Regions from separate parts of the Neorhizobium sp. DAR64872/K0K18 genome, predicted to be linked through region 1. Evidence: predicted binding sites of a transcription regulator. Region 1 holds the regulator's gene; each other region holds the start of a gene.
The links. The regulator LexA, encoded in region 1, represses DNA repair genes until DNA is damaged. The targets are predictions, from matches to a motif close to TGTTCNNNNTGTGTTCNG.
Positions count from the first base shown of each region.

Region 2: the regulator LexA is predicted to act here: its motif matches at 4,334-4,351, upstream of ACQY1P_RS21295 (helicase-related protein).
Region 3: the regulator LexA is predicted to act here: its motif matches at 2,830-2,847, upstream of ACQY1P_RS18960 (ATP-dependent helicase).
Region 4: the regulator LexA is predicted to act here: its motif matches at 3,698-3,715, upstream of ACQY1P_RS00410 (DUF2461 family protein).

Region 1 is NZ_CP191446.1:1,476,707-1,482,674, forward strand. Features, by position in the region: gene ACQY1P_RS12585 (ComEC/Rec2 family competence protein) at 1-936, shown strand, start outside; gene lexA (transcriptional repressor LexA) at 917-1,636, opposite strand; gene ACQY1P_RS12595 (VOC family protein) at 1,829-2,704, shown strand; gene kdsA (3-deoxy-8-phosphooctulonate synthase) at 2,709-3,554, shown strand; gene eno (phosphopyruvate hydratase) at 3,683-4,957, shown strand; gene ACQY1P_RS12610 (aminotransferase class I/II-fold pyridoxal phosphate-dependent enzyme) at 5,128-5,968, shown strand, end outside.
Region 2 is NZ_CP191446.1:3,231,642-3,237,609, forward strand. Features, by position in the region: gene fdxA (ferredoxin FdxA) at 1-338, opposite strand, end outside; gene ACQY1P_RS21290 (RNA-binding S4 domain-containing protein) at 521-928, opposite strand; gene ACQY1P_RS21295 (helicase-related protein) at 933-4,133, opposite strand; gene ACQY1P_RS21300 (DUF3309 family protein) at 4,509-4,664, shown strand; gene ACQY1P_RS21305 (glycine zipper domain-containing protein) at 4,705-4,959, shown strand; gene ACQY1P_RS21310 (beta-ketoacyl-ACP reductase) at 5,023-5,751, opposite strand; gene ACQY1P_RS21315 (acetyl-CoA C-acetyltransferase) at 5,833-5,968, opposite strand, start outside.
Region 3 is NZ_CP191446.1:2,734,771-2,740,738, forward strand. Features, by position in the region: gene ACQY1P_RS18945 (ABC transporter ATP-binding protein) at 1-41, opposite strand, end outside; gene ACQY1P_RS18950 (ABC transporter permease) at 38-1,618, opposite strand; gene ACQY1P_RS18955 (iron ABC transporter substrate-binding protein) at 1,691-2,641, opposite strand; gene ACQY1P_RS18960 (ATP-dependent helicase) at 2,863-4,932, shown strand; gene ACQY1P_RS18965 (pentapeptide repeat-containing protein) at 4,985-5,725, shown strand; gene ACQY1P_RS18970 (DMT family transporter) at 5,897-5,968, shown strand, end outside.
Region 4 is NZ_CP191445.1:83,249-89,216, reverse strand. Features, by position in the region: gene ACQY1P_RS00430 (carbohydrate ABC transporter permease) at 1-374, opposite strand, end outside; gene ACQY1P_RS00425 (carbohydrate ABC transporter permease) at 364-1,239, opposite strand; gene ACQY1P_RS00420 (LacI family DNA-binding transcriptional regulator) at 1,275-2,375, opposite strand; gene ACQY1P_RS00415 (DUF2256 domain-containing protein) at 3,370-3,534, opposite strand; gene ACQY1P_RS00410 (DUF2461 family protein) at 3,758-4,408, shown strand; gene ACQY1P_RS00405 (DUF3253 domain-containing protein) at 4,562-4,819, opposite strand; gene ACQY1P_RS00400 (EthD family reductase) at 5,149-5,832, opposite strand; one part of gene ACQY1P_RS00395 (IS3 family transposase) at 5,929-5,968, shown strand, end outside.

The sequences.
Region 1 (5,968 bases):
CTGGATGCTCCCTTTCTGTTCATCATGGGCGAGGGGCTGCGGATCGTCATTCGCATTGCCGAGATCGTCGCCGCATGGGGCGGCGATATTGCCATCGGCCGGCAGAACCCGCTTTTCCTGCCGCTGGCGACGGCAGGCTTTCTGCTTCTGACGCTGCTGCGCACGCCGCTGAGGCTGACAGGCGCGCTGTTCATGGCGGTGGCTTTGCTCTTTGCGGTCCGCTCAGGCTCGGCGCCGAGGCCTGATATCGTCATATCCGAAGACGGCGCATCGGTCGGCGTGATCAAGGATGACAAGATCACCCTCAATCGAACCCGACCGGCGGGATTTATCTTCGATCAATGGCGGCGAGCGCTGGTGCTTGAGACCGGAGAACAACCGCTCGCCTTGCCGGTTCTTGCCTCTTCGGAACCAGCGCGAGGTGCCAGCCTTGCGAAAAGCGATGACAAACGCCCTAGACCACATTCGCGACCGGATTTGACGCGCCGGGAAATCGAATATGTCAGGGGCTTTCTTCAAGCATTCACGCCCGGACGATTTGCCTGTCTGCCGAAAATCCTGTGCGCGGCGCAGACTGCTCAGGACATCCGGATCGTCACTGTCGAAGACAACCGATACACCGGTCTTGCCTGCGATTTCGGTCGGATCATCGTCTCGCCCGGCGCACGCTTCGATACTTGCCGCTCCGGCGCCTTGCTTCTCAGCGGGCGGACGTTGCGCCGGACTGGCGCACTGGAAATCACCATTATTCCGAACGCGACAGCGCCAGACATCAAGATTACGGCGGCGATGCGAGACAGCGCACAGACCTCAAGCCGTCCGTGGACCGTCCACCGGTTCTATGACTGGCAAACGCGACAATTCGACTTTGGCATCCCGGAGGCTGTTGCTGCGCATCTCCGGGATGACACCGTTCTTAATGATAGCGGCGAATAAGGCCGACAAGCTTACCCTGGACCTTCACCCGGTCGGGGGGGAAGATGCGGGTCTCGTAAGCCGGGTTTGCCGCTTCCAGTGCGATCGAGGCACCCTTGCGGCGAAACCGCTTCAGGGTCGCTTCTTCCTCATCGACCAGGGCAACGATGATATCGCCTGGACTTGCGGTGCTGGTATTCTTGATGATGACGGTATCGCCATCGAGGATGCCGGCATCGATCATCGAATCGCCCTTCACTTCGAGCGCGTAATGATCGCCGGAACCCAGCATCTCGATCGGAACGGCGATGTCATGGGTGTTGTTCTGGATCGCGGAGATCGGCACGCCGGCAGCGATTCGACCCATGACCGGGATGTTTGTCGAGAACGGATTGTCCGCCATGACCGGCGCCGGCTTCTGAGCGACGACCGGTTGCGTTTTGCCGAGGCTTCCCTCGATGACACTGGGAGAAAATCCCCGTCGCGGATGAAGGTTCGCCACATAGGCGTCAGGCAGCTTGATCACTTCGAGCGCGCGTGCTCTGTTCGGCAGACGGCGAATAAAGCCACGCTCCTCGAGCGCGGTGATCAGCCTGTGGATGCCGGACTTCGATGCAAGGTCGAGAGCGTCCTTCATTTCGTCAAACGACGGCGGCACGCCTGATTCTTTCATCCGCTCGTGGATGAACAGAAGTAACTCCTGTTGCTTGCGTGTCAGCATGGACGGGACCCTCAGAATTGGAAACAAATGCAGAACGGACGCTATATGTTCTATCTGTGTTCCGCAAGCCCCAAATTTTTGCTCAAGAATAGTCTCATTTCAGCGTTCGATCACGTATTCAGTTCGTGCGCAGCACTTGCCGAGTTTCCCGCGATAGCCAATGTTCTGCGGAATAAGACTTTGGGGGTGTAAGTGGGTAACAAGTCAGTCGATCATTTGGTTCTGCCCGTTGCAGATCTGGCGTCAGCGCGGGGGAGGTTGACCGCTCTCGGCTTTACTGTGGCACCTGAAGGTGTTCACCCTTTCGGCACAGCCAATGCCTGCATATTCTTCGCGGATGGCTCGTACCTCGAGCCACTGGCCATTGTGAACCGTCGGCAAGCCTCGCTTGCGGCAAAACGAGGCAACGTGTTCACCGATCGCGACATCCGCTTCCGCGGCCAGCGGAAAAGGGAAGGTCTATCGGCGGTGGTCATCGGGACGCAGGATGCAGCGGCCGATCATATGCGTTTTGTGGACGGGCACATGTCTGCGGGCGAGATGCTTCAATTCTCCCGCCCGATGCAGTTGCCCGATGGTGGGGAGAGCGAAGTCTCATTCCGTCTGGCGTTCGCGGCAGTTCCCGAGGTCGATGACATCTTGCTGTTTTCCTGCCAGCGAATGGCAGCATTACCGGCAGATCGCGGTGGTCTTGATGAGCACGCAAACGCCGTTACAGGCCTTCGAGAGATCGTCTTTTCTGCAGATGACCCGCTGGAGTTTCTGCCGCTTTTCGAAACCGTGTTCGAGACTCAGCCCGAGCAAGGGAAAGACGGTCTGCGGATCGAAGCTGCCAATGCCAGCATCCGCATTCAATCCAACGACACGTTCAGCGACGAGTTCCGGTCTTCGATGAAGCCCTTGTTATCGTCGCGCCTCGCTGCGCGCGGGATCATCTTCAAGACCACCGATCTCGCCGTGACAGAGATCACCCTTGCTGCTAATGACGTCGCATTCATCCGCAGGGATGGCCGCGTGATCGTGTCGGCAGCCCCGGGGCAAGGTGTGGTTTTCGGTTTCGAGGAATAGTGAAATGACAGTCTCCGCCAATTCTGAAGTGTCCGTGGGCGAGGGGAGTTCGAAAGTCGTTTTTTCCAACACGGCAAAGCTCTCGCTGATTGCCGGTCCCTGCCAGATGGAAAGCCGTGATCACGCCTTCATGATCGCGGGTACGCTTGTCGAACTCTGCAAGAAGCTCGACATCGGCCTCGTCTACAAGTCCTCCTTCGACAAGGCGAACCGCACGTCGATCTCCGGCAAGCGCGGCATCGGGTTGGACAACGCGATGGCAATCTTTGCCGATCTCAAGAAGGAATACGGCTTTCCTGTTCTGACCGACATTCACACGGAAGAGCAGTGCGGCCTCGTGGCCGACACGATCGATATCCTGCAGATCCCCGCCTTCCTGTCGCGCCAGACCGACTTGCTGGTCGCGGCTGCAAAGACGGGTTGCGCGATCAACGTCAAGAAGGGGCAGTTTCTGGCACCCTGGGACATGAAGAATGTTCAGGCGAAGTTCCTCGAAAGCGGCAATCCCAATGTGATGCTCTGCGAGCGCGGTGCGTCGTTCGGCTACAACACTCTCGTTTCCGACATGCGTTCGCTGCCGATCATGGCGGCTCTCGGAAGCCCTGTCATCTTCGACGCAACCCACTCCGTGCAGCAGCCGGGCGGCCAGGGCGGCTCCTCCGGAGGCCAGCGCGAGTTTGTCGAAACGCTTGCCCGGGCAGCCGTCGCCGTCGGCGTTGCTGGCGTCTTTATCGAGACCCACGAAGACCCTGACAACGCACCGTCCGACGGTCCGAATATGGTCCACCTGAAGGACATGCCGCGGCTTCTGGAAAAGCTGCTGGCCTTCGACGCCATCGCAAAAGGCTGACGGCGTCGAAAAACCGCCGAATTGACTGGATTGTAATCCGCGTGTCATCGACGATCGCACAATGTCGATGACACGCCTGTTCGCTGAGCCTGCGAATTCAGGCTCGCACATCAACCGAGGAGAGACCCTTGACCGCCATTACCGACATCATCGCTCGCGAAATTCTGGACAGCCGTGGCAATCCGACCGTCGAGGTGGATGTTTATCTGGAAGACGGCTCGATGGGCCGCGCCGCCGTTCCGTCGGGCGCCTCCACGGGCGCGCATGAAGCCGTCGAACTTCGCGATGGTGGCAAGCGCTATGGTGGCAAGGGCGTCGAAAAGGCTGTCGAAGCCGTCAACACCGAGATCTTCGACGCGATCGGCGGCTTCGATGCCGAAAGCCAGATCCACATCGACAAGACCCTGATCGCGCTCGACGGCACCCCGAACAAATCGCGCCTGGGTGCAAACGCCATTCTCGGCGTTTCGCTTGCCGTTGCCAAGGCCGCCGCCGAATCGTCCGGCCTGCCGCTCTATCGCTATATCGGCGGCGCCTCCGCCCATCTTCTGCCGGTCCCGATGATGAACATCATCAATGGCGGCGCTCACGCCGACAACCCGATCGATTTCCAGGAATTCATGATCATGCCCGTCGGCGCTGAGACGCTGAAGGATGCCGTGCGCATGGGTGCAGAAATCTTTCACGTCCTCAAGAAGGAACTGGCAGCGCAGGGCCACAACACCAATGTCGGCGACGAAGGCGGTTTCGCGCCGGGCCTGAAGAGCGCGCCGGAAGCCCTCGACTTCATCATGAAGTCGGTCGAAAAGGCCGGCTACCGGCCGGGCGATGACGTCCACCTGGCGCTCGATTGCGCAGCGACCGAATTCTTCAAGAACGGCAAGTATGAGCTGGAAGGCGAAGGCCGTTCGCTGGAGCCCGAAGCAATGGCGGATTACCTGGCAGAACTTGCCGGCAAGTACCCGATCATCTCGATCGAAGACGGCATGTCGGAAGACGACTGGGCCGGCTGGAAGTATCTCACCGACAAGATCGGTTCCAAGGTTCAGCTCGTCGGCGACGACCTGTTCGTGACCAACTCGGCCCGTCTGCGCGATGGGATCCGTCAGGGCACAGCCAACTCGATCCTCGTCAAGGTCAACCAGATCGGCTCGCTCACCGAAACGCTCGATGCTGTCGAAACAGCGCACAAGGCAAGCTACACGGCCGTCATGTCGCACCGTTCGGGTGAGACGGAAGACTCGACAATTGCCGATCTCGCAGTTGCCACCAACTGCGGACAGATTAAGACCGGTTCGCTGTCGCGCTCGGATCGTCTGGCCAAGTACAACCAGCTCATCCGCATCGAGGAAATGCTGGGTCCTCAGGCTGCCTACGCGGGCCGCTCGATCCTCAAGGCCTGATCATTCCGGTCGACTGAGGCAAAATATTCGAGAGCCCGCGCCACTTGCGCGGGCTTTTGCGTTTTACAATTCGTGATCACACCGTACCAAAAACCGATAGGTCAGTATTGTTGACCTGTCGGAACTTATGTAAACCGAAGCCAAGAATATTGAAATAAAAGGAAACGCCCGTGCTTGATTGGGACCATATTTTCGCGACGCGCTCCAGCCGCATGAAAGCCTCCGAGATCCGCGAATTGCTGAAGCTGCTGGAGCAGCCGGACATCATTTCGTTCGCCGGCGGCATTCCGGATCCGGCACTGTTTCCGGCCGAGGAATTCCAGAAGGCCTATGCGGATATCTTCTCAGGCGCTCAGGTGAACTCGGCGCTGCAGTATTCGGTCAGCGAAGGCTACAAGCCGCTACGCGACTGGATCGTCGCCGATGTCGCCAAGATCGGCATCGACTGTACCGCCGACAACGTTTTCATCACGTCAGGCTCCCAGCAGGCGCTCGATTACCTCGGCAAACTGTTTCTGTCGCCGAACGATACGGCGCTGGTGACATGGCCGACATATCTAGGTGCGCTCTCCGCATTCAACGCCTATGAGCCGACCTACGATCAGCTCTCGGTCAACGGCAACCGCACGCCGGAAGCCTATCGCGAGACGGCGTCGAAAGCCGGTGGCTCGGTGAAGTTTGCCTATCTGTCTGCCGACTTCTCCAATCCGACCGGCGAGACGATCGATCTCGCAGGCCGCGAAAAGCTTCTGGCACTCGCCGACGAACTCGATATCGCGATTCTCGAAGATGCCGCATACCAGAACCTGCGCTTCGATGGCGAACCGGTTTCGCCGATCCTCGCGCTCGATATTGCCCGCAGCGGCGGTATCGAAAAGACCCGCACGATCTACAGCGGCAGCTTTTCCAAGACGCTGGCCCCCGGTCTGCGGGTCGGCTTCGTGATCGGAGCGATGCCGGTCATCCGCAAACTGGTGCTGTTGAAGCAGGCGGCCGACCTGCACTCTTCGA
Region 2 (5,968 bases), 1.8 Mb from region 1:
TAATCGCCGGAACCTGGCTCTGCCGAGAAGTACTTTTCATACTTGCCTTCTTCGCCGTCCATTTCCTTGGCCTCCGGAAGCGGATCCCGCTTCACGGTAATGTTCGGCCAGATCTGCGCGAAGTCGGAGTTCACCTTCAGCCACTTGTCGAGACCTGGTTCCGTGTCAGGCTTGATGGCCTCAGCCGGACATTCAGGCTCGCAGACGCCGCAATCGATGCATTCGTCCGGGTGAATGACCAGAAAGTTCTCACCTTCGTAGAAGCAATCGACCGGGCACACTTCGACACAGTCTGTGTATTTGCAGCGGATGCAATTGTCTGTCACGACGAATGTCATGCGAAACTCCGAATATCGCAGATTGCGGCACGCTGCCGACGAAAGGTGCGGCAGGCGAAAAGCCGGCAGACTTCAGCACTAAAGGAAGTCATGCTTTTCGAGTGTCACCTAATGCCTTTGCTGCAACTGCGCAAGAATAAACCGTGCGTAAAAACCGGGTCTTGGGGGCGGATTTTCTAAACCTAGTTTTCGCCCGCTTCGGGAAACAGGCGTTCGGTCTCACGCCTTTCCTTCTTCGTCGGACGCCCGGAGCCCGGCAGGCGTTGCGCCTGCTCGAACGCCGTCAACTTCTGGCGTTCCTCCGGAGGCGGCGTCAGATCTTCGTAGAGAAGCCGCGCCTCTTCGAACGGTCCGCGCCGATCACCCCCGGACTTGACGACCAGAACGACATCGCGCCGTTCCAGCTTGATGTCGAGGCGGTCCCCGGTCTTGACCTGATAGCTTGGCTGAGACACCAGCGCGCCGTTGATCCGGATGCAGTTGGACTGGATCAGCGACTGCGCGATGGAGCGTGACTTTGCCATGCGCGCGAAAAAGAGCCACTTGTCGATGCGCTGTCGCGAACCTGCATGCAGCTCTTTTTCAACCATGCGCCTACTTCTTCATCTGCTCCTTGAGAGCAGCAAGCTTGGCAAAGGGCGAATCCGGATCGATCGGCTTTTCCTTGCGCGGTGGCTTGGCCTCAAAGCGAGCGGGCTGCGGTCCCTTGTTACGGTCCGGACGATCGTTACGATCTCCGCGCTCGGGACGATCGCCCCGGTTTTCAGGCCGACGGTTGTTGTTGTCGCGGTTTGGACGACCACCGTCACGGCGCTCGCCATCCCGACGACCATCGCGACGGCCTTCCTTGGGAGCGGCTTCGCCCTGGGGGCGGGCTTCCTGGGTGCGGCCTGCTGAGGCAGCACCGGCATTGCGCTGACCCTGGCCGTTACCACGGCGATCACCCTGCTGTGGCCGACCACCCTGGCGCTGGCTGTTCTCGCGACCGCCACCCGGGCGCCACAGGAGAACAGGCTTTGCTTCTTCGGGTTCGACGGCAGCGGCAGATTGAGTCGAGGCGGCTGTCTCGGCCTGAGCGTCCGGCTCGGCCGTTGCAGGTGCCTCAACGGTTTCAGCTTCCATGGAAGCGGCGACGTCAGGCGCTGCAGCTTCTTCACTCGCAGCGTCTTCTGCAGGAGCAGCAGCCTCAGCAGGCGCCACAACCTCAGCGGAAGCTTCGGTTGCTTCAGTTTCTTCGCCCTGATCGCCTTCGGCAGTCGGTGCGGCCTCGTCTGCTGCAGCCGTTGGCGTGGCAGGGGCAGCCGCAGCTGGCTCCTGGCCAGCCAGGAATGCCTGCGCCTCTTCAGGCTTCACGGCATCGGCGCGATAGCCGAGGCCTTTCAGAATTTCTTCCATATCGTCAGGCGTTGCGCCGAGGATCGACAGCATGGCTGTCGTCGTCACGAAGCGGCGACCGTCATAGGCGCCTTCTGGACGCGGGCTGGAGCCCGGCTTCCACTGCAGCAGCGGACGGATGAGATCGGCCAGACGCTCGAGAATGTCGATACGAACGGCACGCTTGCCGAGGAAGCGGAAACCGGCGAGCTTGTAGAAGGTACGCTCGAAAGCAGGATCCGCGACGACCGATGTGCGGCCGGCAGCAAGCGCCGGAATGAGATCGCCGTAACCCGGCTTGTCGATGCCGTCGTTCTTCAGCGCCCAGAGAAGCGTGATAAGCTCGGCCGGAGCAGGCTTCAGCAGCGCCGGCATGAACACATGGTAGGCGCCGAAGCGGATGCCGTAGCGGCGCATCGAAGCGCGCGCATCCTGATCGAGCGTCTTCACGTCTTCGGCAACATCGCGCCGGAACATGACGCCGAGGTTTTCGACCAGCTGGAAGGCCAGGCCCTTGGCGAGACCCTGCAGGTCTTCAGCGCGCGACAGATCGTCCAGCGGCTTCAGCACGGTCGCAATGTGATGGTTCACGAAACGCTCGATGCGCGCAACGACGTGTTCGCGGGCATTGCCGGTCAACTGCTCGTCGGCAAGCAGGATCAGGCGCGGGCGCATGATATGGTCGCTTGACGCAAGCCGGCCGACAGGTTCGCCGAGCCAGCGCACGGAACCGTCCGAGCCGACAGCAAGGTCGTTGTTGCCGGATGCATAAAGCCGCGCGGCGCGTGCCTCGAACTCCAGCGCAAGCGCCTTTTGCGCGGCACCCTGGACGGCCTTCGCATCTGGACCCTCCGTGCCGGCTATAGGCGTGAATCGGAATCCAGCCAATTGCCCCACATGATGGCCTTCGACGAAGACATCCCCATTCACACTGATTTCAGCTTCCAGCATCGCATTCTCTCTTAGGCGCTTCATGAGCACAGATGTCCTGCGATCAACAAAGCGTTTCGTCAACCGTTCATGTAACGCGTCCGACAACCTATCCTCGATTTCCCGTGTCTTTTCTTGCCAGTGTGTCGGATCGGCAAGCCAGCCAGGGCGGTTCGAAACATAGGTCCAGGTACGAATCTGCGCGATTCGGGCCGACAGGGTGTCGATTTCTCCGTCGGTCCGGTCGGCGCGGCGAACCTGTTCTGCCATGAATTGCTCGTTCACCGTGCCGAAGCGCACAAGATCCGAGAAAAGAGTCGAAATGAGGTCTGCGTGTTGCGCAGGGGCAATCCGCCGATAGTCCGGCAGAGCGCAGGCCTCCCACAATTTTTCCACCCGCTCCGGCGTTGTCGCCGTATCGCGGATTTCTGCGTAGCGCGACAGATAGTCGAGCGCCTGGATATCGATTGCCGGCAGCGCGCGGGCAAGCCCCGCCACGGTCGGCGGCCGGTCGAGACTGGCACGCAGAGCGGCAAGCGAGGAATAGTCGACGCTTTTCGTGCGCCACTGCAGCACTTTCACCGGCTCGAAATGATGACCCTCGATCCGCTCGACCAGTTCGTCGTCGAACGGCTGGACCTGCCCGGTGACACCAAAGGTTCCGTCACGCAGGTGGCGGCCCGCACGCCCGGCAATCTGCGCCATTTCGGACGGATTGAGATTGCGGAACTGATAGCCGTCGAACTTGCGATCCTGAGCGAAGGCAACGTGATCCACATCGAGATTGAGGCCCATGCCGATCGCATCGGTTGCGACGAGATATTCCACATCGCCTTCCTGATAGAGAGCGACCTGTGCATTGCGGGTGCGCGGGCTCAAGGCGCCAAGCACGACAGCCGCACCACCGCGCTGGCGGCGGATCAGTTCGGCGATCGCATAGACCTCTTCCGCAGAGAAGGCGACGATCGCGGAACGCTGCGGCAGGCGGGTGATCTTTTTCTGACCGGCATAAAACAACTGCGAGAGGCGCGGCCGTTCGACCACGGTGATCCCGGGAAGCAGCCGTTCGAGGATCGGCCGCATGGTGCCGGCACCGAGCAGCAACGTCTCCTCGCGTCCGCGAAGATGCAGGATGCGGTCGGTGAAGATGTGCCCGCGCTCGAGATCGCCGGCCAGCTGTACCTCGTCGATAGCGACGAAGGCGGCCTTTGTCTCGCGCGGCATCGCCTCGACGGTGCAGACGGAAAAGCGCGCCATATGCGGCGTGATCTTTTCCTCGCCCGTGATCAGCGCGACATTGTGATAACCGACCTTCTCCACGACACGCGTATAGACCTCGCGTGCAAGCAGGCGAAGGGGCAGACCGATGACGCCGGAACCGTGCGCAACCATGCGCTCGATGGCATAATGGGTCTTGCCGGTATTGGTGGGGCCTAGCACGGCCGTGACGCCGCGGCCGCTGAGAATCATGGGCTGAGAATGCAAAGCCAGTTCCTGCTTATCCGCCGATGCGATCCTCCACGGAAACGCAATCGCAGTATCAGATGGCCATGCTCGACGATAAACGCAAGCCGATATGTTGTCCTCGACAAGGCGAGACCACGATTTCCAGGATCAACATGTGTACGATACGCACGCCAGTTTCGTTCGAACAAACGTGAACGAATCGGCGACGATTGCGGATTCCGGAGCGTTCTCGATCTGTTTCGAACATTACCCGGCTTTCCGACGCATGGCCAAAGTGTAACCCGTTAACCACACTTCACGGGCGAGCTAGTGGTGAGTGGAACAAAAGTTCCCATGCTACGTTTTCTCGGCAATCCCAACCGGACATGTCGAGCCGGGAGGTCAGCGGAGTACAAGCCTATGCTCGGAACCATCCTACTTATCGTACTGATTTTGCTTTTGATCGGCGCGCTGCCGAATTGGGGGCACAGCCGGAACTGGGGTTATGGTCCGTCCGGCGGTCTCGGCCTCGTTGTGCTGATTATCATCATCCTCCTGCTGATGGGCAGGATCTAAAAGCGGCGAAGCCGCACGTTACCAAGGGAAGGAAAGTGACATGAAAAAAGTTTTGCTCGTCGGCGCTCTCGTCGGAATGCTGGCATCCTGCACATCCACTGAAAAGGGCACTGCAATCGGTGCTGCTTCAGGCGCCGTTATCGGTGGCGCTGTGACCAACAGCTGGGGTGGCGCTGCAGTCGGCGCTGTCGGCGGCGGTCTGGTTGGCGCTGCTATCGGCGAATCGCAGAAGCGCAACGGTTACTGCGTCTATCGCGACCGTTATGGCCGTACATACGAAGCGCGTTGCCGCTAAGTCCTGCGTTTAGTCGCAGTATAGAAACCGGCGTCCCATGGGCGCCGGTTTTTTTGTATCCGCTTACCCGGCGAAATACTGACCGCCATTTGCGCTGAGCGTCGAGCCGGTAATGAATCCGGCTTCTTCAGAGGCTAGAAACAGCACGCAGCGGGCGATTTCTTCCGGCTCTCCCAACCGTCCGACAGGTATCTGCGGGATGATCTTTTCGTCCATCACCTTTTGCGGGATGGCACGCACCATGTCGGTTCCGATATAGCCGGGGCAGATCGCATTGACGGTGATGTTCTTCGAGGCCCCCTCTTGAGCCAGCGCCTTGGTGAAGCCGAGATCGCCCGCCTTGGCGGCGGAATAGTTCACCTGCCCCATCTGGCCCCTCTGGCCATTGATCGAGGAGATGTTGATGATGCGGCCGAATCCGCGCTCGCGCATGCCGGGCCACACCGGATGGGTCATGTTGAACAGGCCGGAAAGGTTGGTATCAATGACCTCCTTCCACTGCTGCGGCGTGATCTTGTGAAACATGCCGTCGCGGGTGATGCCGGCATTGTTGACGAGGACGTCGATCGGCCCGAGCTGCGTTTCGACTTCAGCGATGCCCTTCACGCAGGCATCGTAATCCGACACGTCCCACTGGAACACCGGAATGCCCGTCGCCGCGTGAAACTCAGCGGCCTTTTCGGTATTGCCCGCAAAATTTGCGGCGACCGAATAGCCTGCCGCTTTCATGGCAGTGCTGATCGCAGCCCCGATGCCGCGCGTGCCTCCTGAAATCAACGCGATACGCGCCATGTAAACTTCCTTTCATACCGTCGCCGCCGTCAGCGTAACGGAGCTGCTCACGCCGATAACGTGGGCAGCTGCCACCCAGTGCTAGAGCGCTTCCAGACACATGGCGACGCCCATACCACCCCCGATGCAGAGCGTCGCAAGCCCCTTTTTCGCGCCACGGCGCTTCATTTCGAACAGCAGCGTATTGAGAATTCGCGCACCCGACGCACCGATCGGG
Region 3 (5,968 bases), 1.3 Mb from region 1:
CCGTAGCTCTTGGCAACGGAGGAAAGGGTAAGCAGCGTCATCGCCCGGCGATCTTTTTTGACTGGTGGTGAAGGAGAAGGGTGAGCGGCAGCGAAAACAGGATCATCAGCAGCGCATACGGTGCGGCTCCCGCATAGTCGATCTCGCTGGTCAGCGCCCAGAATGCCATGGCAAGCGTGCGCGTGCCGTTGGGCGCCAGCATCTGGGTCGCGGTCAGCTCGTTCATGATGCCGAGCGAGGAAAGCGCCATGGCAGATGCAGCGCCGGGCGCCGCCAGCCGCACTGTGGTGGACCAGAGCGCCCGCGCGGGCGAACGTCCGAGACTTTCGGCCGCCTGTTCCAGCTCTGCCGGCACCTGCGCGATACTGGCGCGCAGGCTGACCAGCGCCCGCGGCAGGAACATGATGACGTAAGCGATGACGATCGTCGCCACCGTCTGGTAAAGCGGCAGCATCACCCGGATGGAGATCGTTACCAGAGCGAGCGCGACAACCACGCCCGGCATCGAGCTTGCGAGATAATAGCAGCCTTCGAGAAACCGACTGGAACGCGTCGGGCGACGCACCGAAAGCCAGGCGATCGGCACGGCGGCAGCAGCCGTCGCCACACCGCCGATCACGCAGATCGTCAGCGTCTGGGAAAGCGCCAACCCGATCTCGCTGAATTGCCAGATATCAGCACCACCGGCGATCAGCCAGCGCCCGAGCGTCAGCACCGGCACGCCAAGCGAAACCGCAGTAGTCACGACCGGCAGCAGCAGGCAGGGATATCGCCAGCGGCCAAGCGAGGCGCGCACCGGATGGCGGGCAACGCCCGAGCCCAGCCGGGCATAGCGACGGCGGCCCCGCACAGCGGCATCGACGCCGATCAGCACGAAGCAGCATGCCACCAGCACCAGCGCCAGCATATGCGCTGCAACGCCGTTGTAGGTGGACTGGAACTGGTCAAGAATTGCCGTCGTGAACGTGTCGAACCGGATCATCGCATAGAGCCCGTATTCCGACAGGAGATGCAGGCTGATCAGCAGCGCCCCGCCACACAGCGACAGTCTGAGTTGCGGCAACACGACGCGCCGCAAGACCGCAGCAGGCGAAAGACCGAGAGAGGCCGCCTGATCCTCCAGTGCCGGATCGATCAGCCGAAGGGCCGCCGACACGGGCAGGTAGACGAAGGGAAAGTAGGTTACGACAGAAATCGCGACGCCCGCTCCAAGCCCGTTCAGCCGCGGCCACATACCGATCCAGGCATAGGACTGCACGAAAGCGGGAATGGCGAGCGGCACGATGGCAAGCAAGGCCCACAGCTTTGCGCCCGGCAGGTCGGTGCGCTCCGTCAGCCATGCAAGCGCCGTTGCGAGAACCAGCGCGATCGGCACCGTGAGGACGATCAGCGCAACGGTATTGAACAGGAGGTCGCCGACACGGGAACGGAAGATCAGCTGCGATGCCGTTTCCCAGCCGGTCGCAAGCGTTGCCCAGAACACGAACCCGAGCGGCGTCAGCGTCAGGGTGGCAATCGCAACGGCGATTGCCAGCGTCCATGACGATCCTGCAAGGGGTTTCCCCGCAGGCTTCCGGCGCGGCCGGCTGGCAACCATGCTCTCGGTGGTAAACGTCATCGCGTGCTCAAGAAAGAAGAGACATCGCAGGTACGCCCTGCGATGTCCGTGCGCAACAGGATTCGATGGTGTTTAGAGAATGCCGGCGGCTGTCATCATGTCGGTGACCTTGGCATTGTTGAGGCTCGAGGGCTCGACCTTTGGCGCCTGAAGGTCGGCAATCGGAACGAGCGCCTTGTTGGAAGCCTCGTCCTTGCCGACGGCGTATTCGAACGAGGTGCCGTCACGCAGAATCTTCTGGCCGCCCTTGCCGGCAAGCCATTTCAGAAATGCCTGCGCCTGCTCCTTGTGCTTGGAAGAGGCCAGAATGCCGCCGCCGGAGATCGACACGAAGGCGCCCGGATCCTGGTTCTTGAAGTAATGCAGCGCAACGTTCTTGCTGTTTTCGCCGGTCTTCGCCTGATCGCCGAAATAGTAGTAGTGATAGATCAGCGCGCCTTCGAACTGGCCCGCATTGACGGCCTTCATGGCGGTGGAATTGCCACGCACGGCGGTGAAGTTCTCTTTCATGCCCTTCAGCCAGGAAGCGGTTTCCGGCTCACCCTTCAGCTGCAGAAACGCGCCGACGATCGCCTGGAAATCGGCGCCCGACGGAGATGCGGCCCAACGGCCCTTCCATTCGGGCTTGGCGAGATCGAGCATCGATTTCGGCAGCTTGTCCTCGGTGAGCTTGGTCTTGTCATAGGCAAACACTGTGGAGCGCGCGGCAATTCCGGTCCAGTGACCGTTGGCCGGGCGGAACTGCTCGGGAACGAGATCGAGCGTTGCCTTGTCGACAGGCTCAAACAGACCCTTGCCATCGACAAGCGCCATGGCCGGCGAATTCTCCGTCAGAAACAGGTCGGCCGGCGAGTTGGCGCCTTCCTGCACAATCTGGTTTGCCATTTCGAGGTCGGATCCGTTGCGCACCGTAATGACGATGCCGGTCTCTTCCTTGAAGGCCTCGACCCATTCCTTGGTCAGGCCCTCGTGCTGGGCATTGTAGATCGTCAGGCTGTCGGCGACCTGCGCGTTGGCCGGCATGGACAGAGCGAGTAGCGAAACGGCGAGCGAAGCTCCGGCCGAAAGAGCAGACAGAATTTTCAAGTTTGCCTCCAATTTATAAGCGTCATCGCATCGATAGCCAAAGCCGACCTGCGTAGTCAAGTTTAAGAATCGAACGGGGATGGAGACCGATTGCGGCAAATGCCGGCGAATCAGGTAGAGCTGAAACGAACACATCAAGAACAAGCCGCGGAAACTGAATGTCGGTTGCTTATCTGGAAAAATTGAACGAGGCCCAGCGCCGCGCGGTCGAGCATGGTTCGGACGTGCCGGATGGCGGCGCTGCCGGACCGCTTCTGGTCATTGCAGGCGCAGGCTCCGGCAAGACCAACACGCTTGCCCATCGCGTCGCCCACCTGATTGTGTCGGGCGCCGATCCGCGCCGCCTGCTGCTGATGACGTTTTCCCGCCGTGCGGCCTCCGAAATGGGCCGCCGCGTCCAGCGCATCTGCCGCGAAGTGATGGGGGCGAAGTCCGGCGTCATGACCGATGCGCTCGCCTGGGCCGGCACGTTTCACGGCATCGGCGCAAGGCTGTTGCGGATCTATGCCGAACAGATCGGCCTCGACCAGGAATTCACCATCCACGACCGTGAGGATTCCGCCGACCTGATGAACCTCGTTCGCCACGAGCTCGGCTTCTCCAAGATGGAAAGCCGGTTTCCGACCAAGGGCACCTGCCTTGCGATCTATTCGCGCGCCGTCAATTCCGAGACGCCGCTGGACGAGGTCCTGAAGACCTCCTTCCCGTGGTGCCTTGCCTGGGAACCGCAGCTGCGCGATCTGTTTGCCTCCTATGTGGACGCCAAGCAGGCGCAGAACGTGCTCGATTACGACGATCTCCTGCTCTACTGGGCGCAGATGATGAGCGAGCCGCTGATCGCACAGGATGTCGGCGAACGGTTCGATCACGTCATGGTCGACGAATACCAGGACACCAACCGGCTGCAAGCCTCGATCCTGATGGCGATGAAGCCCGGCGGCCGCGGGCTGACGGTGGTGGGCGACGACGCCCAGTCGATCTACTCGTTCCGCGCCGCCACGATCCGCAACATCCTCGATTTCCCCGCGACCTTCGATCCGCCCGCCAACATCGTCACGCTCGACCGCAACTACCGCTCGACCACCACCATTCTGGCAGCGGCCAACGGCGTCATCGAACTTGCTCGCGAGCGGTTTACGAAAAACCTCTGGAGTGACCGCCAGTCGGAGGAGCGGCCGCGTCTGGTCACCGTCAAGGACGAGACCGAACAGGCGAGCTATATCGTGGAAAAGATCCTCGAGAACCGCGAAACCGGCATGCTGCTGAAACAGCAGGCCGTGCTGTTTCGTGCCTCGCACCATTCCGGCCCGCTGGAAGTGGAACTGACCCGCCGCAACATTCCCTTCGTCAAGTTCGGCGGCCTGAAATTCCTCGATAGCGCCCATGTCAAGGACATGCTGGCGGCTTTGCGCTTTGCCCAGAACCCGCGCGACCGGGTTGCGGGTTTTCGGCTTCTGCAGCTCATTCCAGGCATCGGCCCGCAAACGGCGGCGAAGATCCTCGATGCGATCGCGGCCGATCCGGAACCGCTGGCCGCACTGCAGGAAATTCCCTCGCCTCCAAGGTCCGGCGAAGACTGGCCGGCCTTTGTCGAGATGCTTGGCGCCGTCAGGAAAAGCGAAGGCTGGCCTTCCGAAATCGGTCTCGCCCGCCAATGGTACGAGCCGCATCTTAGCCGCATCCACGAAGATGCCGACACCCGCAAGGCCGACCTTCTGCAACTGGAGCAGATCGCCTCGGGCTACGCGTCGCGCGAACGCTTCCTCACCGAACTGACGCTCGATCCGCCGGATGCGACGAGCGATCAGGCCGGCGTTCCGCTGCTGGACGAGGATTACCTGATCCTTTCGACCATCCATTCCGCCAAGGGCCAGGAATGGCGCTCGGTTTTCCTGCTCAACTGTGTCGACGGCTGCATTCCCTCCGATCTCGGCACCGGCACGACAGCCGAAATCGAGGAGGAACGGCGGCTGCTCTACGTGGCGATGACGCGCGCGAAGGATCACCTTCACCTGATCACGCCGCAGCGTTTCTTTACCCACGGCCAGCATTCCCAAGGCGACCGACACGTCTACGCCTCGCGCTCCCGCTTCATCCCGGCAACGCTGCTGCAGTTCTTCGAAAGCACCGCCTGGCCGGTGGTGGCGCAGATGACCGAAGCCGAACGCCAGGCCCGCCACCAGATCCGCATCGACGTAACCGCAAGAATGCGCGGGATGTGGCGGTGACCGTCACAAGTTGCGCGAACGTATAGGCAAGCTGCCTGACAATGGAGATTGCGTGTTGGAAATATCGTCGCTTGAAACCGCATTCTCGATGAAGGAGCCGGTCATCGGCCTCCGATTTGCATCCGAAGACCTGTCCGATTTCATCACGTCCGAATCGAAATTTTCGGATTGCCGGTTCAACGACTGCGTCTTCGACGGCGCGAAGATCAGAGAATGCGAATTCATCGGCTGCAGCTTTTCCAACTGCTCCTTCAAGGAAGCCGAGTTTTTCAACTGCATCTTCGTCGATCGCGAAACGCAGGCAGGATCTGCGTGGAATTACTGCGACCTCAACGAGGCGAAGTTTAAGGCCTGCAACCTTTCCAACAACCGCATCGTCAAATGCGAAGCCTTCCTGCTCGAGATCACCGATTCGTCGGCCGTCGGTCTGCAGTTCGACGCCGAGGTTCATCGCAAGATCAGCAAGCGCATGATGTTTGGCGGCGTCGTCTTACAGCGTTGCAAGCTGCAGTACGCGGTGTTTGCGGCCTCAAGCTACGAAGAGAGCCGGTTCGAGAGCTGCGATCTCAGAGACTGCTCGTTTGTCGAAAGCAATCTCAGCCGCGTCAGCCTGATGGGATCGAGCCTCAACAATATCGATTTCACCGGCGCGACGCTTGATTTCGCCAACCTCTCGCAGGCGACCTTCGACGAGATGGATCTTGCAGCCATGGCGTCGTTCAAGGGCATGACTGTCAGCCGCGACCAGCACGAAAACCTGCTCCGCTCGATGGGAATTCTGACGTCGGGATAAGCAGCAGACACAACCGGTGGGCGGAAAGGCTTTCCTTTCAAACCGAAAAAGCATTAGAGCGACCGTTCTGCGTCGAAGGAGACTGAAGTGGACAGCAATCAATCGGCAAGGGCCTCGCGGGCGACGTCGTCAGCCCAGCCGGCCCCGTCGACGAAGAAGGCTGCAGCGTGGATGCTGACGTCGATCAGCCTGCTGCTGCTGATGGCGATTTCCGGCCGGATCATCACCCGCGAGATCGACGTC
Region 4 (5,968 bases), on a different replicon from region 1:
GGGAGCGTGACGACAATCGGCGGTATGAGCCGCACGACGATCAGGAAAAGGACACTTCCGTTGAGAAGCCGGCTGCTGTTGCGGGAGTAGACGTATCCCGCGCAGGTGCTGGCGACAACGGCCAGCGCCGCAGCGCCGGCAGTGATGACCGTGCTGTTCAGCAGGCCCTGAAAGAACACGCCCCATTGGTTCCAGAGGGATGCGTAGTGCTGCAAGGTCGGGACGAAGAGGTACTTTGGCGGCACCGCAAAGATGTCCTGGCCGGGTTTCAGCGACGACATGACGATGAAGGCGATCGGAAACAGCGACCAGAACAGGATCACAAGGACAGCAAATGCCTTGGCAAGACGCACGGTGAGGCTTTTAGTGCGCATTGGCGTTCACCTGCTTGCGAAGAATGAAGATGTAGCCGGCCGCCAGCAACAGCGAAGACAACACCATGATCCAGGCCGTGGCCGCCGCCGTGCCGAAGGCATTGAAGCTGAATGCTTCTTGGTAGAGATAGACGGCAACAACCTCCGTCGAACGCGCTGGCCCGCCTTGCGTCAGCAGCCATACTTCCGAGAAAATGCGGAAGGCGAAGATGTAGCGAAACAGCAGCGCGACAACAATTGCCGGCCCCATCAGCGGCAACGTCACCCGGCGAAACCTCTGCAGTGGGGTAGCGCCATCGATGCGAGCGGCTTCGTAAAGATCGCTCGGAACAGCAAGCCGTGCCGCGTAGAGGATAATGAACGTGAACGGCAGGTGCAGCCAGATGGTCAGCAAGGCGATCAGAATCATTGCGTGCGTGGGCTCAAACGACCAATCGAGGATCGGCAGGCCCAACGCCTGCAACATCAGCGTGATTGGCCCCGCATCCGGATCAAACAGGAAGCGCCACATGACGACGGCAATGACTTCGCTCACCGCATAGGGCGCCAGAACGGCAACCAGTAGAAACCGCCTAAACGGAATGCCGCTTGCAAACAGCAACGCCATGCCCAGGCCGATGGCAAGTTCGACATGCACCGCAACCACGACCAGCACGACCGTGTTCCAGAGGGCCCTGTGAAAGGCAGGATCGGAGATGACTGCGAGATAATTGCGCCAACCAACGAAAGACGAGGATTGGCCAAAACTCGATTGTCCAAGGCTGAGCCAGATCACGTAGATTGACGGCACGACGATCACGCTCAGGATCAGAATGTGAACGGGCGCCAGCAAGGGCAACAATTGTGGCAGACGTTTAGCGCGCAAGTTTGGTCCTCCCGACCTTATTGCAAATGGGTATCTCAGACTTTGGGGGTGGCCCCAACAATGTCCTTATGGTGGATCTCGTAACCAGCCTTCTCCTCGATCGCCTGGTCGTCCGAGTGCAATGGGTCGCTGCCGATCTGACGGACTGAGTTCCGCGCTTGCAGCGACACGTTCAGAACGGTGTGGTGAGGTTCCTCGAGCTCACCTGCCATGCGAATGCGTAGCCTCTGCCAAATGGCTTGCGCCATGGCGTCAATTGGCTGGCGCACGGCCGTCAAAGGCACCTTGCGGGCGCTCATCCACACGTAATCGTCAAATCCAACCAAGGCGCTTTGTTCGGGCACATCAATGTGGTGACGAGCAAGTGCCGCAAGCACGCTAAGGGTGGTGACATTTGTCAGCCCAAAGATCGCGCTCGGCACCGAATTTGCCTCGAGCCAATTGGCGAAAATTTCTGCACCGCGCTCGGCATTGGATCCCAATTCAACGACGGTAGGCTCGCGACCATGCTGCAGGAAGACGTTGCGGACACCCTGGATCCGGTCCCTGATCGGCGCGACGGAAAGATCGGAGGCAGCGATGACGACATCGCGGTGACCGAACTGCCGAAGGTGGTCGGCGACCATCTCACCCGCCTCGATATTGTCGATTGTCACCGTATCGGCGAAGGCCTCCGAAAGAATGACACGGTCGGCGAATACCAAAGGGATCGAGCCGGCTTCGTCGCGCAACAGATCCGGTATAGTGTCCGAGCACGGGATAGCCACCAGGCCGGATGGGCGCCATCCGAGCAGCGCCCGCAGCCTTGACTTCTCCACTTCGACATCGTCGCGTGAGCTGGTCACGATGACATCATACCCGTCCTTGCGTGCCATAACTTCGAGCCGCGACACCAGGGAAGTAAAAAAAACGTCGTCGAGATCCGGCACCAGTACGCCGACGACCCTCGCCTGCCCTGATCTCAGCTGTGAAGCAGCACGGTCGATCTGGTAGTTGAGGTCCTTCGCGGCCCTTTCGACCCTACGGCGCAGATCATCATTCACCGGCTTGCTGCCGCTGAAGACATTCGAAACCGTCGCAATCGAAACGCCTGCGAGAGCCGCAACTTCTTTTATCGTGGATCTCTTTTTGGCCATAGGACTCATGTGTTAAACGTTTTACCGTTAAACGTTTAACAGCATGATCTGGTGTTCGCAAGCAAAAATTAATTTAAGACGGCGGCAGAACTGTCACCGCAGCTTTCCGCGGATCCCAGTCGCCGAAACGCAGGGCATCGTCAGCTTCAACCGGCAAGGTCCGAGCCTCCAGTTTCCGCGGCTCTGATGAGAAAGTTCATCGCCGTTCGTGGCGACGCGAATCAGTGGCGCGTGTCTCGCGGTGCGAGTGTAACTGCCTCTTCGCCGCAGGTTTTTAAGGAAGATGCCGGAGCCATGCCGCGGTAAAGGTTCGAATGTCAGTGTACCACGGGAACGTAAGAGACGATCGGCGATACTGTGGCGTTGGCAGAATAAGCCTCGACTATTCTGCATCCTCAATACCGTCGTGACCACAAAAGCAACGCCATGCCGCAAGCTGCTGTGAGGGCCCCACCGACGATTTAGGGTCGTGGGTCGATCATGAAACTCTTGGCGGGATAGGGAAAGAAGCCGCTCCTTGGGCCGCCCAGATCAGCCCGGCAACGATCAGCAGTAAGCCGAAACCCAATAACGCTTTTTCAGCCATCGCTGCCCCTTGCCGGCACGGTAGGCACCGCGGTGAATCGATCGGTAAAACTTTGCGTAGCTGTCGTAAAGACTTGTGTCAGACCTTGGGGCTCTGCGCGACTTACCCGGTCTTACTGGTGGTACGATGCAGTAAACTCGGCAGTCTTTTCCGGATTGTGTCGGCTGTGACTGGGCGCGAAGTCGTCACGACCTGATCGGGCCACTGTTGCGCCAGGGGTCAATACGACCCGCAAAGCAAGAGGATCAAAGGCATTAGGATCATCTCTTCGGCAGCCGTGATGGTGCCGGGACACTTCGCCTCCATCTTTCGTCACCGAAAATAGCTCAGAATGTCCGAAGTTTGCTCCACCATAGCCGGAAGCGGCTTGTACGGCAGCCTTCGAAGCATCTGCAGGCGGGCAGGATTCTATAACTTTGGATGTGGTGGCTTGAGCTTAGAGCGGCGGCAGCGTTCAGAACAGTACTTCACGTCGCTCCAGTTCTTGGCCCACTTCAGCCTCCATGCAAAAGGTTTTCCGCATGTCGCACACGTTTTTATTGGCAGATCCGCTTTCTTGACCTTTCTCGCCATATGGATCCTCTCCTACTCAACGTGTTTACGAAAATGCGAACGAACCACTCGCCGCTCAGTTACCGAAGTGGCACTTCCACGAGCCCTACCCTATCTGGGGGAAGCAATCAGCGATTGGAAGCACCCGACTTCCAACTCTTTTCATGTTCGCTCGATCTATTTCCGTTCACTTTACGTTCCGCCTGCCCTATGACAGGCCAGTTTGCCATGTTTGAGACAGTGGATGATCAACCGATCGACTTTTGAATTTCTAGAGGAAGCCTCCAGTAATCACTTCGCCGAGTGGCTTGACGACAACCGAGCTAGACTTGATTGCGCGCGCCGCGACTTAATTGAATTCACCTTAGCGTTGGCTAATAGCACAGGGTCGATCGACAAGCGCGTAGATGAGGCCAACCGAGATCCCCGCAAATGTTTGAGTGCCGCGTCTATCTCGAAAGGCACATGCTGCATCACGTTGCGAGTTTCGCCTTCGAAGAACGCAGCCGCGACATATTTCGTGCAAATCTCTCCGCACAGCTCATACAGTGGAGGCGGAGCGCTGCTACCCCCGCCACGGCTTGCCCGCATTTTGCGGCAAACAATCGCAAGCCACACCGGCAAATGGAGAGGGATCGTCGAGGGTCCATTATTTCGGACATATTTCCCAAATGGTCTGACGGGCGGTCATGATTTGAGCGCCAGCGGGTACGTCAGAAATCACGACGCGCTCGACTTTTTCAATCTCAAAAACTTCGGAGCCTGTCGCAACGTTTCTGACGAGATGCTCGTGTCCTCCAATCTCGTCGAGGAAATAGTAAAATCATTCGCCGCTGCCCGCGGCCTGGTCGATTACATCAATCGGGCAACGACTAAGCTCCCCGAGTCCCGATAACCGGACCGCTCTTGCGCGCACACTTACTGACCCGAAGCTTATAGAGATGCTAAATTGGGCTCGCGACTATCAGCACGGTCGCGATGTGCTTGAACGGTTTCCTGTCATTGAGCTCGTCTAGGGCGCTAAAAAGTGGCTGCAGACGTCTCGGCATTAGAGATTTTGCTTGCGAGCGCTTATACGGTAGGGACCGGTTCTCTCCCCCATTACGACAGATTTCCAGGAAAGGGTGATCTCCTTTCGCGCAATCAAGGCATCAACCGCTTCATGGACGGCTGGCATGTAGTCACGCCACTCAAGCGGGGCGTTGTGATCATTTGCAAGGCTGCGCGCAACTTCGCTCGGGCACGTCGTCCCATCAGGTCGACTGGCAACAAAACTCAAAATGGTCGATTCCGCATTCGCTCTCATGGCTCGTCCCCATTTAATTGAACTGTCTCGCGGGTCATTTGACAGTTACATTGTCTCAGCAAAGCATCAGACAAGACCATCTCTGCGGAATACACCTCACAGCGGTGGTGGTGGACTGGACGGCTCCGTGTTGAGCTGGGGAGAGATCGACCTCCTTAAGGCAAAGCGATACGAAAACCTCTCACCCCCCTATGGCGACCTTCAGCGCTCCCCTTCAGTCCGATTAACCCGCAGCGGCTTGACAGTGTCTCTGCGGGTTAGTCCGATCAGATAAGACGTAAAGGGTCGGCAGGGTTAGCGCCCTGTCGGCCGCTCCAAAAAACTCCGCCTCACCGCACAAACCGCTCTGAGACCGCCAACATGGTGACGGCTTGACCGGCTCGGGTGAGGAGCTCGTCGAAGGCGGCCCGATCGGTGTCCACGCCGTCCTGGAACGCCGTCAATGTAGGCCACCACAACTGGCGGGCGCCTAGGAACGGTGCGCCGTCGCCGTGCACCTCGGCGCTCGGCCGGTTCACCGCGTGACGCAGCGCGCCGATCCGCAGGCCGAGCTCGGCGTCATCAGCGCCCACCCAGTCAGGATTGCCATCAAGGTGCACGAATTGCAGGAGATGGATGCTCGTCGGCCGCTCCAGCACGTCCCATTGTCGATCAACGTCGGATACGGCACCCATTGGAGGCCGCGAGACGATTACATCCTCCTCGGTGATGAAGAAGATGACATTCGGCAGGTCTTGGAACAACGGCTCGTCGGGGCGGATGTTGTCGACGAACAAGGGCTCGTCGACCAGTGCGGCGGCGTCTTTCGGGGAATCGAACGACGGCATGGCAACGCCGTCGTACTTGTCCTGACCCGGGCCGAGGCGGTCGGTGTCGAACTGGTGCCCTTGGACGTAGGTGAGCATGCCCGGGATCTGGCGGCCCATGGTGCCGTGCGGGTGACGCCAATGGTCGTGGAAGCGCTGGCGGTCGATATTGGGGCGGCGGGGGAGGAGGGCGAAGAAGCGGATCACGGAAGGTTCCTGACTGTGTTGTGTCGATTGACTTTGACCTGCCACTGAGAATTTCCTCCAGAATGGATTAGAGTCCGGCTCATCGAGGACGGACTTATGAAGAAGCAGAGATTTACGGAAGAGCAGATTATTGGGG